Regions from separate parts of the Roseomonas cutis genome, predicted to be linked through region 2. Evidence: riboswitches for the same ligand, from Rfam matches in the RefSeq annotation. Region 2 holds a riboswitch; each other region holds the start of a gene.

Region 1 (4,641 bases), 370 kb from region 2:
GCTCGGCCGCCTGCTGCTGGGGCTGGAGGCGCCCGATGCCGGCGAGGTGCGGTTCGAGGGCGTCCCGCTGCTCGGCCGCCGCGGCCGCGTCGCCCCGGCCGCGCGGCGCGCGCTGCAGGCCGTCTTCCAGGACCCGCACGGCGCCACGAGCCCGCGCCTGACCGGCTTCGACGTGGTGGCGGAGCCGCTGCTGGCCGAGCGCCTGCCGCGCGCCATCCTGCGCGACAGGGTGGCGGCGCTGCTGGACGAGGTGGGGCTGGACGGCACGGTCATGGACCGGCTGGCGCACCGGCTGAGCGGCGGGCAGTTGCAGCGCCTCTGCATCGCCCGCGCCCTGGCGCCGTCGCCGCGCCTCGTGGTGCTGGACGAGGCGGTGAGCAGCCTGGACCTGGAAACCCAGGCGCGGGTGATGGCGCTGCTGCGCGCTCTGCGCCAGCGCGGTGGCGTGGCCTACCTGTTCATCACCCACGACCTGCGGCTGCTGCGCGGCTTCGCCGACCGCTGCTACGTGTTGCAGGACCGCCGCACGGTCGAGGTGCGCGACCCCTTCGGGGCGGCATCGGTGCCGCCGGCGCTGGCGGCCCTGCGCGACGCGCTCCTGCCGGCCCGTCCCGCACGGCGCGTCTGCTCCGCCTGACCCAGAGGCGGCCTCTTGCCGGCCATTCGCCGTTCCGGCGTGGTAGCCGTGGCCCGGGGGCAAGGCTCTGCCTCGCCCCCGTACCCCCACTCCGCCAGGACCCTGCGGGCCCTGGACCCGAAGGGCGCTGCCGCGGGACAGCCTGCAACGGGGTCAAGGCGCCGAGGAGCCATGCTCCTCGGCGGGTACGGCTGCGTCATTCACTGACGCCTTCTGGATTTCTTCTGGAGTCCCGCCTGTCCGCGCTCCGTCAGGGTTCAGCCCGGAGGCTGACGGCAGCAGCCAGCACCAAACTCGCAGCGGGGACCGGGGCCCGCTTGTGGCCCCGGCAGGGGAGGGTCTGGGAGGGGACGGCGTCCCCTCCCGGTCCGACGCCGGAACACGACGGTACGACCGATCCGGTCATCCCGCCGTCGGGATCAGGCCGCCGTGGCGCGCAGGGCCTGCGCCGCAGCCACCATGTTGGCGATGGCCGGTCGCACCTCCTCCCATTGCCGGGTCTTCAGCCCGCAATCCGGATTGACCCAGAGTCGGTCGGCGGGGATGCGCTGCGCCGCGATGTCCAGCAGGCGCCGCATTTCCTCGGTGGAGGGGACGCGCGGGGAGTGGATATCCCAGACGCCCGGACCGATCTCGTTCGGGTAGTCGAACGCCGCGAAGGCGGCGAGGAGTTCCATGCGCGAGCGCGCCGTCTCGATCGAGATCACGTCGGCATCCATCGCCGCGATGGATTCGATGATGTCGTTGAACTCCGAGTAGCACATGTGGGTGTGGATCTGCGTCTCGTCCCGCACGGCGGAGGCGGTGATGCGGAAACACTCCACCGCGTCGCGCAGGTAGGCGTCGCGGTCCGCGTGGCGCAGCGGCAGGCCCTCCCGGATGGCCGGCTCGTCGATCTGCACCGCGGCGATGCCGGCGGCTTCCAGGTCGGCCACCTCGTCGCGCAGCGCATAGGCGATCTGGCGGCGCACGGTCGCGGCGGGGATGTCGTCGCGCACGAAGGCCCACTGCATCATCGTGACCGGGCCGGTCAGCATCCCCTTCACCGGGCGCGCGGTCAGCGACTGCGCGAAGGCGCTCCAGCGCACCGTCATCGGGCCGGGGCGGGAGACGTCGCCATAGATCACCGGCGGCTTCACGCAGCGCGAGCCGTAGGACTGCACCCAGCCGTTCCTCGTGAAGGCGTAGCCGTCCAAGAACTCGGCAAAGTGCTCCACCATGTCGTTCCGCTCGAACTCGCCGTGCACCAGCATGTCGAGCCCGGCCTCCTCCTGCCAACGCACGGCGGCTTCCGTCCGGGCGGCGATGAAGGCGTCGTACTCCTCCACGGTGCTGGCCCTGCGCTTCAGCGCGGCGCGCGCGGCCCGGATTTCGGCGGTCTGGGGAAAGGAGCCGATGGTGGTGGTGGGGAAGCGCGGCAGGCCGAGCCGCGCATGCTGGGCCGCCTGCCGTGCCGGGAAGGCCGAGGCGCGCCGCGCATCGGCCGCCGTCCCCGCGGCCAGCCGCGCCGCGACCCTCGGGTCGTGCAGCCGGGCGGAGGCGCGCCGCTGCGCCTGGCGCGAATCGCTCTCCGCGATCGCGGCGGCGATGACGCCGGGGCCCTCGTACAGCCCGCGGGCGAGGATCGCCACCTCTTCCAGCTTCTGCCGCGCGAAGCTCATCCAGCCGCGCAGCTCGGGATCGAGGGAGGTCTCGGTCTCCAGATCCACGGGGACGTGCAGCAGGGAGCAGGAGGGGGCGACCAGGACCGCTTCCGGACGCCGGGCGGCCGTGGCCTGGCGCAGCAGGGCGAGGGCATGGGACAGGTCGCTGCGCCAGATGTTGCGCCCGTCCACCACGCCCAGCGAAAGCGCCATGCGGGCGGGCGCGCCCTTCAGCGCCGGCGCCAACTGCTCCGGGGCGCGGACGAGGTCGAGGTGCAGCCCGGAGACCGGCAGGCGCAGCGCCGTGTCGAGGTTGTCGCGCAGCCCGCCGAAATAGGTGGCGACCAGCAGGGAGAGCGAAGGTGCCGCGGCGGCCAGCCCCGCATAGGCCGTGGCATAGGCGGCGCGGGCGGCATCGGGCAGGTCGAGCACCAGGCACGGCTCGTCCACCTGTACCTGGCGCGCGCCCTCGCGCTCCAGCCGGCGCAGCGTCTCGGCATAGGCGGGCAGCAGGCCGGGCAGGAGGTCAAGCGGGTCGCCCGCGCCCTCGGCCATCTTGCCCAGGAGAAGGAAGGAGACGGGGCCGAGCAGCACCGGCCGGGCCTCGAAGCCCGCGTCCCGCGCCTCGCGGAACGCGTCCACGGCGGGGAAGCCGGTCGGTGCGAACTCCTGTCCGCGGGCGAAGACCGGCACCAGGTAGTGGTAGTTGGTGTCGAACCACTTCGTCATCTCCAGCGCCGGCACGCCCGCCCCGGACATGCCGCCATGATCGTGCCCGGGGCAGCAGGCCGGCGTGGCCGTGCCGCGCCCGCCGCGCGCCAGGGCGAAATAGGTGTCGAGCGACACGGCCTCGCCCGGTCGCCAGCCATAGCCGGGCGGGATGGCGCCCATGGCGCAGGCGGTGTCGAGCACGTGGTCGTAGAAGGAGAAGTCGTTGCACGGGACCAGGCCGATCCCCGCCTCCTTCTGCAGCGCCCAGTGCCGGTGGCGCAGCCCGGCGGCGGCGGCGCGCAGCCCCGCCTCGTCCAGCGTGCCGGACCAGTGCTGCTCCAGCGCCGTCTTCAGCTCGCGGTGCCGGCCGATCCTGGGGAAGCCGAGGTTGGTTCCCGTGGGGGAGAAGCGCATGCGTCATGTCCTCGCCCGGGTTCACCCCGCCCCGGGCCGTTGGGGGTGCCTCGCGCCGGCAGGTCTCCTGGCTTGCGGGTCATGGCCGCGCGGTCCCGCCTTCCCGGGGCACGAGGCTCCCAGTGGCGCGCGCCCCCCCGCCGCCATGGCGGGAGAAGGACGCGGGTGGACCGCCGGCTCGCCGCCGACAGTTGCGGGGGCAGCCGCCGACTGGGCCGGGTCTCCCCGGCCGCACGGCGTTCCCTCTTGCGCCCGCTCGCGCGGGACCAACGCAATATAAGGATATCTTTATCTGTAGTGGGCAGGCAAGCGCCTCATTCGGGTACGAGGCCGTAGGGAATGGCGTCCTCCCAGACCATGACCGCCCCCATCCAGCCCATGTACGCATCCGTCCCCTTGTTCGGCGCGTCGCCCTTCACGAACAGCTTTTCCGTCCAGGTCTTGATCTCCGCCTCCTTGTCCCCCTGCCACCAGGGGTCGATGAAGCGGATCAGCTCGCGGCTGGCGCCGATGACCACGACGTTGTGGCCGTAGTCATGCCACTTGCCTGCCACCCAGACGGGGCTGACGGTGCAGAAGGAGGCGAAGCTGGCCGCGCTCCAGGAGGTGCCCGTCCCCCAGGGCCGCATCCCCAGTGCCTTGGCCGCCTTCATGTAGTCGCGCGTCTTCAGCCCCGTCTCGCAGGCATCCGTCCACAGCACGCCCGCCCCCTCCAGGGCCGGGCGTATCTCGGCCGGGTCGCGGTTCTTCCAGGCGAACATCATCCGGAAGCAGGTCAGCCAGCAGGTCGTCGCCGTGTCCTGCGGCAGTGGCTTCATGTTCTTCATCGGAACGCTGACCATCGGGCTGCTCATGCGCCGCTCCTTGTCGACGGCGCCATTCTGCGCCTGTCCCGCCAGGGCTCTCCCTTCGAATGGAGGGCTTGCCCGCGAACGGATGGGCGGGCGGCGCGTCCGGACGGCACCTCTTCCCGGGGCGGGGCCGCTTCCGGCCGGTCGCGATCCGGTCTAACCCCGGAACCCCGCAGCGGAGACACCGAGCCATGGCATCCTTCGACCTGATCCTGCGCGGCGGCACGCTGGTCCTGCCCTGGGGGGAGGAGGCGGCCGATGTCGGGGTGCGTGACGGCCGCATCGCCGCCCTCGGCGACCTGCGCCAGGCGGACGCGGCCGAGGTGATCGACTGCGCCGGGCTGCATGTCCTGCCCGGGCTGATCGACCCCCATGTCCACCTGCG
Region 2 (4,641 bases):
CCGACGGCGGACGTCCGGAGAGGCGCTATGGGCCGACACTAGCCGGGCGCGGCCCCCGGCGGCAAACATGGCGCGCCCCCTCCCCCCCTGCCGCCAACCCCGGCGCCAACCCCGGCGCCTAGCCCTGAGCGGTCCGGGCGCTGCGCGAGCGGGTGCCGAGGCCGCTGCGCTTGGCGAGGGAGGAGCGGTGCTCGGCGTAGCTGGGCGCGACCATCGGGTAGTCGGCCGGCAGGCCCCAGCGCTCGCGGTACTGCTCGGGCGTCATGCCGTAGGCGGTCTTGAGATGCCGCTTGAGCATCTTCAGCTTCTTCCCGTCCTCGAGGCAGACCAGGTACTCCGAGGTGATGCTCTTCCTCACCGGCACGGCGGGCTCGGGCCGCACGGCCGGCTCGGCCTCGGGCGGCCGGCCGAGGCCGAGCAGGGCGCGATGCACCTCGGTGATAAGGACGGGCAGTTCCGCGCTGTGGACCGTGTTGTTCGAGACGTGCGCGGCGACGATCTTCGCGGTCAGGCCCAGTATCCCATCGGTCGTCGCGCCATCATCCTGCGGTTCCGCCAAAGTCGTTCTCCTCAATGCAACAGGGCCATGGGCCACGGAATCCAGGACATGCGGCCAGCGCGGCAAGTCCAGGGTTAGCTAGTACAGTCCCAGGCCAGCACAACAGGAAATGCCGTGTCGAAGATCGAACATTCCGAAGACATCGCGCATGACGCAACACTGGATATCCGGAGGGACATCTGCCCCATGACCTTCGTCCGCACGCGTCTGGCCCTGGACCGGATGGAGCCTGGCCAGGTGCTGCTGGTCGTGCTGCGGGGCGAGGAGCCCCTGCGCAACGTCCCGCGCACGGCCGAGGAGCAGGGGCATGCCGTCCTGGCCTCGGCGCCGGGGGAGGATGGCACCACCCGCCTCTGGCTCCGCAAGGGCGGCGCTGCCGGTTGACAAGCGGCGTCCGCCGCCGCCTAGCTCCCGGCGGATGGTCCCTCCGCAAGGGGGGTGAAAAGGGAAGGCGGTGCGGGGCTCGGGCCCCCAGGCCGCCGCTGCCCCCGCAACTGTAGGCGGAGAGCGCCCGGCCGAGACGCCACTGGGGTCCCCGACCCCGGGAAGGCCGCCGGGCGCGTTCGATCCGCGAGCCAGGAGACCTGCCATCCCACTGGATCGCGCGGCCGGGCGGGGTGCCCCGGATCGCGGCGTCGCGGCCGTGGGCGAAGGACCCCGCGACCGGGAACGACCCACGCGCCGGGGTGCGGGGGCGGTCGGCATCCCGTGACAGCATGCCGGACCGAAGGGTCCGGCGCGGAAGGGCCGCCAGGGACAGCCGATGGATGCCACGACCCCGCCCGGCGCGCCCGCCGATGCGGCACCCCCCGACGCACCGGCAACGGGGGCGCTTCCCTGCCTGCATGTCTGCGTCACCTGCCGCGCCGGCACCGGCGCGCCCGCCGGGGACGAGGCGACGCCCGGCCGCCGGCTGCACGATGCGGTGGCGGCGGCGCTGGCCGCCCACCCCGGGCCGCCCGTGACGCTGCGCGCGGCCACCTGCCTCGCCGCCTGCGACCATGGCTGTGCCGCCGCCATGCAGGGGGCGGGGAAGTGGGGCTATCTCCTCGGCCGGCTGACGCCGGACCTGGCCGGGGACCTGGTCACCTATGGCGCGGCCTATGCCGCCTCGGCCAGCGGGGCGGTGCTGCCCTCGCGCCGGCCCGCCTCGCTGCGGCACGTCGTCCTCGGCCGCATCCCCGCCCTGTCTGCCCCGTTGCCCCTTCTTCCGGAGACCGCCGCATGAGCGCCCCCGCGACCCAGCCCCCCGCCGCCCGCACCCCGGCCACCATCGTCACCGGCTTCCTCGGCGCGGGGAAGACGACGCTGGTGCGCCACCTGCTGGAACACGCGAACGGCCGCCGCATCGCCGTGATCGTCAACGAGTTCGGCGAGCTGGGCATCGACGGCGACCTCCTCCGCGCCTGCGGCATCCCGGGCTGCGCCGAGGACAGCATCGTGGAGCTGTCGAACGGCTGTCTCTGCTGCACCGTCGCCGACGACTTCATCCCGACCATGACGGCGCTGCTGGACCGGCCGGAGCCGCCCGAGCACATCCTGATCGAGACCTCCGGCCTGGCGCTCCCCAAGCCGCTGCTCAAGGCCTTCGGCTGGCCGGGCATCCGCTCGCGCGTCACGGTGGATGGGGTGGTGACGGTGGTGGACGGCCCCGCCGCGCTGACCGGCCGCTTCGCCGACGACCCGGAGGCGGTGGCGGCACAGCGCGCGGCGGACCCCTCGCTGGAGCATGACAACCCGCTGGCCGAGGTGTTCGGCGACCAGCTCTCGGCGGCCGACCTGGTGGTGCTGAACAAGTCCGACCTGCTGGACGAGCACGAGGCCACCCGCCTGCGCGCCGAGATCGCCGCCCAGCTCCCCCGCGCCGTGAAGGTGGTGCCGACCCGCGAGGGCCGCGTGGACCCGGCCGTGCTGCTGGGCCTGGATGCGGCGGCCGAGGACGACCTCGCCGCCCGTCCCTCCTGCCACGACGCGGTGGATGGCGAGCACGAGCATGACGACTTCACCAGCTTCGCCGTGCCGCTGCCCGAGGCTGCCTCGCCCGAGGCGTTGGTCGAGCGGCTGCGCGCGGTGGCCGAGGCCCACGACGTGCTGCGGATGAAGGGCTTCGTCGCCGTGCGCGGCAAGCCCATGCGCCTGTTGGTCCAGGGCGTCGGCACCCGCTTCCGCCACGAATACGACCGGGCCTGGAAGCCGGGCGAGGCCCGCGAGGGGCATGTGGTGGTGATCGGCCAGACGGGACTGGACCGGGCGGCGGTGGAGACGGCGCTGGCGACGGCCTAGGCTCGCGTTCCCCGGGGGAGGCGTCGCAGCCTTCGGCCTCGACGCAATGCGTCGAGCCCCCGATGCCCCCTCCACCGGGGGCGGGCCGGCCCCCGGACCCCGGCGGGAGTCCGCGGGATCGGATGCGGGCGGAGTTGGTCTGGCAGGTCACGCGCGTGGACGCCGCCGTCGCCGGGGAACGATGCTCCCCGGCGTGATCCGGCGTCCGTGAAAGGGGGTCCAGGGGCTCTGCTCCTTGTCCCCCCTTTGGGCGGGTGAGGGATATCGGGGAGAAGGCGGCGCCTTCTTCCCGAGCAACAGGAGACAGGCGGCATTGCACCTGCTGGTCCGGGAGGTCCGGGAGCTGGACGCGGCGGAGGCGGCTGCCGATCTGGGCCAGACGCCCGCGCCCTGCGTGCTGCTCTCCTTCTCGGACAGCGACCTCGGCGCGGCCGCGGCGGCGTGGGAGGCGATGGCGCCCAGGGGACCGCAGAGGCGGCGGCCGGGGCTGCGGCTGGCGAGCCTCGCGCGGCTGCGGCACCCGATGTCGGTCGACCTCTACGCCGAGGCGGTGGTCGCGCGCGCGCGCTGCATCGTGGTGCGGCTGCTGGGCGGGCTGGACTACTGGCGCTACGGCGCCGAGGAGGTCGCGGCGCTGTGCCGGCGGGAGGGGATCGCGCTGGCCCTGCTGCCCGGGGACGGGCGCGAGGATGCGCGGCTGCGCGACCTCTCCACGCTCGATGCGGCGGCGCTGGACCGGCTGGACGGGTATTTCCGCCAGGGCGGGCCGGCCAACATGGACGCGGCGCTGCGGCTGATGGCGCATCTCGCGGGCGCGGGGCCGGACGACGCCCCGCCTCCGGAACCGCTGCCCGAGGGCGGGGAGGTCGCGCTCGGCACCCCGGACCCCGACGAGGCGGGGCGGCCCGTGGCGGCGGTGGTGCTGTACCGCTCGCACCTGCTGGCCGGCGACGTGGCGCCGCTGCACGCGCTGGCGGAGGCGCTGCGGGCGCGGGGGCTGGCGCCGCGCGGCCTGCACGTGGCCAGCCTGAAGACGCCTGCCCTGGCCGCGATGGTGGCGGCGCGGCTGCGGGAATGGCGGCCGGCCGTGGTGCTGAACGCGACCGGCTTCTCCGCGCGGCTCGGCGAGGCGGGCTCGCCGCTCGATGCCGCCGGGGTGCCGGTGTTGCAACTGGTGCTGTCGGGCAGCGCGCGCGCGGCGTGGGAGGCGTCGCCGCGCGGGCTGTCGCCCACCGATCTCGCGATGCAGGTGGCGCTGCCGGAGCTGGACGGGCGGCTGCTGACCACGGCGATCGGCTTCAAGGCCGAGGGGGCGCCGATCCCGGCGCTGGAATACGCCCGCACGGCGCTGCTGCCGGAGGCGGAGGGCATTGCCCTGGCCGCCGACCGCGCCGCCGGCTGGGCGCGGCTGGCCGCGACGCCGCGCGCGGAGCGTCGGGTGGCGGTGCTGCTCTCCGACTATCCCGGCGCGGGCGGCGAGGCGCGGGGCCAGGTCGGGCAGGCGGTGGGGCTGGACAGCTTCGCCAGCCTGGAGGCGCTGCTGCGCGACCTCTCGGCGGCGGGCTACACGGCCGGGGCGCGGGATGCCCCCGCCCTGGTGGCGGCGCTGTGCCACGCGCCCCCGACTCCGATCCTGTCGCTGGAGGCGTACCGGCGGCGCTTCGATACCCTGCCGGCCGCATTCCGCGAAGCGGTCTGCGCCGCCTGGGGAGCGCCTGAGGACGACCCCGGCCTGGAAAGGCTCGGGGGAGTGAACTCCCCCGAATCCCCCTCCTTTTTTCAGGAGTCCGCCACCGGCC
Region 3 (4,641 bases), 540 kb from region 2:
GGCCGCAACGCGGAGAGCCAGGGGGTGCGCCCCAGCTCCACCACGTCGCGCAGGGTGATGCGTTCGGCGGTCTCCGCCTGCTGCTCCACGAGGGCGAGGAGCTGCGCCGCCTCGCGCCGGCGCATCCGGGCCAGCGGCCGGCCGAGCAGCCGCACCTGCCCCTCCGTGGGGGCGAGCACGCCCGCGAGCAGGCGCAGCAGGGTGGACTTGCCCGAGCCGTTGGGCCCGATCAGCCCCAGCGTCTCGCCCTCCGCCACGGCGAGGTCCACGCCGCGCAGGATGGCGGCGCCGCGCGTGGACCAGCCCAGGGCCTCGGCCGCCAGGATCACCGCGCCGGCCGCCCGCGCAGCAGGATCACGGCGAAGACGGGGGCGCCCACCAACGCGGTGATCACCCCGATCGGCAGCACCTGGCCGCGCACCAGGGTCCGCGACACCACGTCCGCCGCGATCAGGAACATCGCCCCGATCAGCGCCGAGGCCGGCACCAGCCGCGCGTGCCGCGCGCCCACCAGGAAACGGGCGGCATGCGGGATGACCAGTCCGACGAAGCCGATGGCGCCGACGATGCTGACCATCACGGCGGTGGCGAGCGAGGCGCCGCCCACCAGCAGCACCTGCACCCGCCGCACCGGCACGCCGAGCGAGGCGGCGGAATCGGCGCCGAAGGTGAAGGCGTCCAGCGCGCGGGCGTGCCAGAGGCAGAGCAGCGTCACCGCCAGCGCCACCGGCACGGCCGTGCCGACATTGTCCCAGCGCGCGCCGCTGAGGTTGCCCATCAGCCAGAACATGATGCCGCGCGCCTGCTCGGCGCTGGCGGAGCGGGTGATGATGAAGGCGGTGAGGGCATTGAAGAGCTGCGAGCCCGCGATGCCCGCCAGCACGATCTGCCCGGCGGCGCGCAGCCCCGCCCCGCCGCCCGCGGCGCGCGCGAGGCCGGCGACCAGGGCGAAGGCGAGCAGCGACCCGGCGAAGGCCCCCAGGGAGAGCGACACCGCCCCCGCGCCCACCCCCGCCACCGTCACCAGCACCGCCCCGGTGGAGGCGCCGGCCGAGATGCCCAGCAGGTAGGGGTCGGCCAGCGTGTTGCGCAGCAGCGCCTGCAGGATCACGCCCGAGACGGCGAGGCCCGCGCCGCAACAGCCGGCGACGATGGCGCGCGTCAGGCGGTAGTTCCAGACGATGCCCTGGTCGATGCGGTCGAGCGCGTAGCCGGCCCCGAGCAGGCGGTTGGCCAGGGTCTGCCACACCGTCGCGACGGGGATCGGCGTCTCGCCGATGCAGACCCCCGCCAGGACCGCCGCCGCCAGCAGGGCGGCGATCCAGCCGCCGTGCAGCAGTGCCCGGCCGGCCAGCCGGGCGACGGCCCCTGCCTCGATGGCGCTGCCGCTCAACGCGGGATCCGGGCCATCGCCTCGGTCAGGGCCTCCAGCCCGCCGACCAGCCGGAGGGTCGCCTGCATGGCATGGGCATCGAGGATGACGATGCGGTTCTGCTTCACCGCCTCCATCTCCCGCGTCACCGGGTCGGAGCGCAGGAAGGCGAGCTTCTTCTCGATGTCGTCGGCGGGGAAGCGGCGGCGGTCCATCCGCGCGGCGACGATCACCGAGGGGTTGGCGCGGGCGATGGTTTCCCACCCCACGGTGGGCCACTCCTCGTCCGACTGCACGACGTTGCGGATGCCCAGCGTGCGCATCATGTAGCCAGGGATGCCCTTCTGCCCGGCGACATAGGGGTCGAGATCCAGGTCGGCGGAGGAGAACCAGAACACCGCCGAGGCATCGGGCAGGTTCAGCGCGCGGATGCGGGCGACCGCCGCCGCCTCCCGCGCGCGCAGCCCGGCCACCAGCGCCGTGCCCTGATCCTGCCGGTCCACGATCTGCGCGAGCTGGGCGATGCCCTTGTACAGCGCCTCCGTGCCGAAGGGGGCGGTGCGGGTGCCGTCGGCGCCGACCAGGTTGTTCTTACCCTCGCAATCGGGGGGCATGACGTAGGTGGGGGCGCCCAGCTCGTGGAACTGCTCGCGCGTGCCCACGACGCCCTGCTTGCCGATCATCCACTCGAACTGCGTCCCGACCAGGCCGGGCCGCCTGTTGATGACGGCCTCGAAGCTGGGCGCGTTGTCGGCGATGCGCGGCACGCGGGCGTTCTGCTCGGCGAATTCCGGCAGCACGGCGCTGAACCACAGCGAGGTGCCGGCCATGCGGTCGCCCGCGCCGAGGGCGTAGAGGATCTCGGTCACCGACTGGCCGATGGTGACGATGTTCCGCGGCGCCGCGTCGAAGCGCAGCGTATAGCCGCAATTCTCGACCTGCAGCGGATAGCGCGTCGGCTCAGCGGCTGCGGGCAGCGTCCAGGAGGCAAGGCAGGCAGCCGCGAGCGCGGCGATGCGTGGAAAGGCCATGGGGTCTGTCTCCGGAGGGGCTGCCGGAGGATCGGATAGGGGACGAAGGCGCGGCCCACCCCGCCACACGGGCGGGACGCCGCAGCTGCGCGCGTCGCGAACGGACCATCAGCACCCCTCCCCCGGACACCCCGCCGGCTGGTTCACGCAAGCATGCCGGCAGGTCTCCTGACTGGCGGGTCAGCGCCCGATCCGACCTTCCCAGGGGACGGGCCCCCAGTGGTGTGCGCGGATCAGGCTCGCCGCCTACAGTTGCGGGGGCAGTCCCGGTTCACGTCCCGCGCGTCCTGCGACGCCCGGATCGTGGCGGGTTCCCTATTAATCCCTTTCGGAAACCGACGGGATCGCGCTTAGCGGATGGGGCGCGCGGCGGCAAGCTGGCCCGGCATCGCCCCGTGGGGCCACGCCACCGCCTCCATGCGGGAATCGACGCATCCGCGGCCTTTCCCATTGCCCTGCGGCCGCCGCTTCGCTGGACTTCCCCCGGCGGGTGCGGCACGGCCGCCCCGGAACACAGACCGACCGGAGCGGTGCGCCGCGGCCGGCGCAGGAGGAAGAGCGTCCATGCCCGGCACCCGTTTGACCCGCCGCCTCGCCGCGCGCCTGCTCGGCACCGCCGCGCTGGGGGCGGCCGCCCTGCGGCCCGCGGCGGCCCAGGCCCCCTGGCCCAGCCGGCCGATCCGGCTGGTCGTCCCCTTCGGCGCCGGCACCAGCACGGACATCATGAGCCGGCTGGTCACGCCGCACATGGCGCAGACGCTGGGGCAGCCGATCGTGGTGGAGAACCGCCCCGGCGCCGGCGGCGTGGTGGGCTCCGAGGTGGTCGCGAAGTCGCCGCCCGACGGCCATACGCTGGTGATGGGCTCCATCGCCTCGCATTCGGTGAACGCGTCGCTGATGCCGAACCTGCCCTATGACATCCTGCGCGACTTCACGCCGATCTCGCTGGTCACCACCGCGCCGAACCTGCTGGTGGTGGGGCCGCAGGTGCCGGCGAGGACGCTGCCGGAGTTCATCGCCTGGGCGAAGACGCAGACCAGCGTCACCTTCGCCTCCGCGGGGAACGGCACCTCCTCGCACCTGGCGGGGGAGCTGCTGAAGCTGCGCACGGGCGCCCCGCTGGAGCACGTTCCCTACCGCGCCGCCGCCCAGGCGCTGACGGACGTGGTGGCCGGGCACGTGCCCATGACGATCTACCAGGTGACGGCGCTGCTGCCCTTCGTGCGGGAGGGCAGGCTGCGCGCGCTCGCCGCGACCTCGGCGCAGCGCCTGCCCTGGACGCCGGACGTACCCACCGCCATGGAGCAGGGGATCGCCGATTTCGACGTCTCCGCCTGGCACGGGCTGTTCGGCCCGGCGAGGCTGCCGGACGCCATCCGCGACCGGGCCCATGCCGCGCTGAAGGGCGCGCTGGAGGCGCCGGAGCTGCGGCCGCAGCTGCTGGAGCAGGGGCTGGAGCCGGTGGGCATGCCGCCCGACGCCTTCCGCGACTTCCTGAAGGGGGACATCGCCAAATGGGCCGAGGTGGTCCGCATCTCCGGTGCCCGGGCGGATTGAGGCCGGCGCCATGACCGACCTGTTGCGCATCGGCTGCGGCTCCGGCTTCTCGGGCGACCGGGTGGACGCGCCCGGCCCCGTGGTCGCCGCCCTGGCGGAATCCGGCGGCCCGGCCGCGCTGATGCTGGAGGTGCTGGGCGAGCGCACCCTGGCCCTGGCGCAGCGCGAGCGGCGTGCCAACCCCGAGGCCGGCTACGAGCCGGCGCTGGAGGTGCTGTTCCGCCCCATCCTGGCGCGCTGCGTCGCGTCCGGCATCCCCATCGTCACCAATGGTGGCGCGGCGAACCCGCGCGGCGCGGCGCGGGCCGTGCAGCGGCTGGCAGCGGAGCTCGGCCTCGCCGCCCTGCGCATCGGCGTGGTCGAGGGCGACGACGTGCGCGGCACCGACGCGCTGGACGACCTGGAACCCTGGGAGGGCGAGGCCGGCGCCGTGCTGGACCCGGCCCAGGTGATCGCGGCCAATGTCTACCTCGGTGCCGCGCCGATCGCCGAGGCGCTGCGGGCCGGCGCGCAGGTGGTGATCACCGGCCGCGCCGCGGACCCGGCGCTCGCCCTCGGGCCGATGCTCGCGCATTTCGGCTGGGACTGGCAGGACTGGGACAGGCTCGCCGCGGGGACCGCCTGCGGCCACCTGCTGGAATGCGGCAGCCAGGTCACCGGCGGCTACTTCGCCGATCCCGG

Evidence for each region. A riboswitch is a leader RNA that binds a small molecule or an ion and turns the genes downstream of it on or off. The one in region 2 is predicted to bind cobalamin.
Region 1: it holds a riboswitch for cobalamin, as region 2 does, so the genes downstream of both, metE (5-methyltetrahydropteroyltriglutamate--homocysteine S-methyltransferase) here and LPC08_RS17530 (DUF1636 domain-containing protein) in region 2, are expected to answer to the same signal.
Region 3: it holds a riboswitch for cobalamin, as region 2 does, so the genes downstream of both, LPC08_RS19935 (ABC transporter substrate-binding protein) here and LPC08_RS17530 (DUF1636 domain-containing protein) in region 2, are expected to answer to the same signal.

The regions. Positions count from the first base shown of each region.
Region 1 covers NZ_CP087719.1:4,202,370-4,207,010, reverse strand. Annotated here, with positions in the region: gene LPC08_RS19115 (ABC transporter ATP-binding protein) at 1-637, shown strand, start outside; gene metE (5-methyltetrahydropteroyltriglutamate--homocysteine S-methyltransferase) at 1,057-3,405, opposite strand; cobalamin riboswitch at 3,446-3,691, opposite strand; gene LPC08_RS19105 (papain-like cysteine protease family protein) at 3,720-4,259, opposite strand; gene LPC08_RS19100 (dihydroorotase) at 4,448-4,641, shown strand, end outside.
Region 2 covers NZ_CP087719.1:3,837,337-3,841,977, forward strand. Annotated here, with positions in the region: gene LPC08_RS17520 (Ros/MucR family transcriptional regulator) at 119-559, opposite strand; gene LPC08_RS17525 (sulfurtransferase TusA family protein) at 746-943, shown strand; cobalamin riboswitch at 962-1,165, shown strand; gene LPC08_RS17530 (DUF1636 domain-containing protein) at 1,323-1,787, shown strand; gene cobW (cobalamin biosynthesis protein CobW) at 1,784-2,842, shown strand; gene cobN (cobaltochelatase subunit CobN) at 3,156-4,641, shown strand, end outside.
Region 3 covers NZ_CP087719.1:4,379,267-4,383,907, forward strand. Annotated here, with positions in the region: gene LPC08_RS19925 (ABC transporter ATP-binding protein) at 1-329, opposite strand, end outside; gene LPC08_RS19930 (FecCD family ABC transporter permease) at 326-1,393, opposite strand; gene LPC08_RS19935 (ABC transporter substrate-binding protein) at 1,390-2,403, opposite strand; cobalamin riboswitch at 2,545-2,758, opposite strand; gene LPC08_RS19940 (Bug family tripartite tricarboxylate transporter substrate binding protein) at 2,968-3,960, shown strand; gene LPC08_RS19945 (acyclic terpene utilization AtuA family protein) at 3,971-4,641, shown strand, end outside.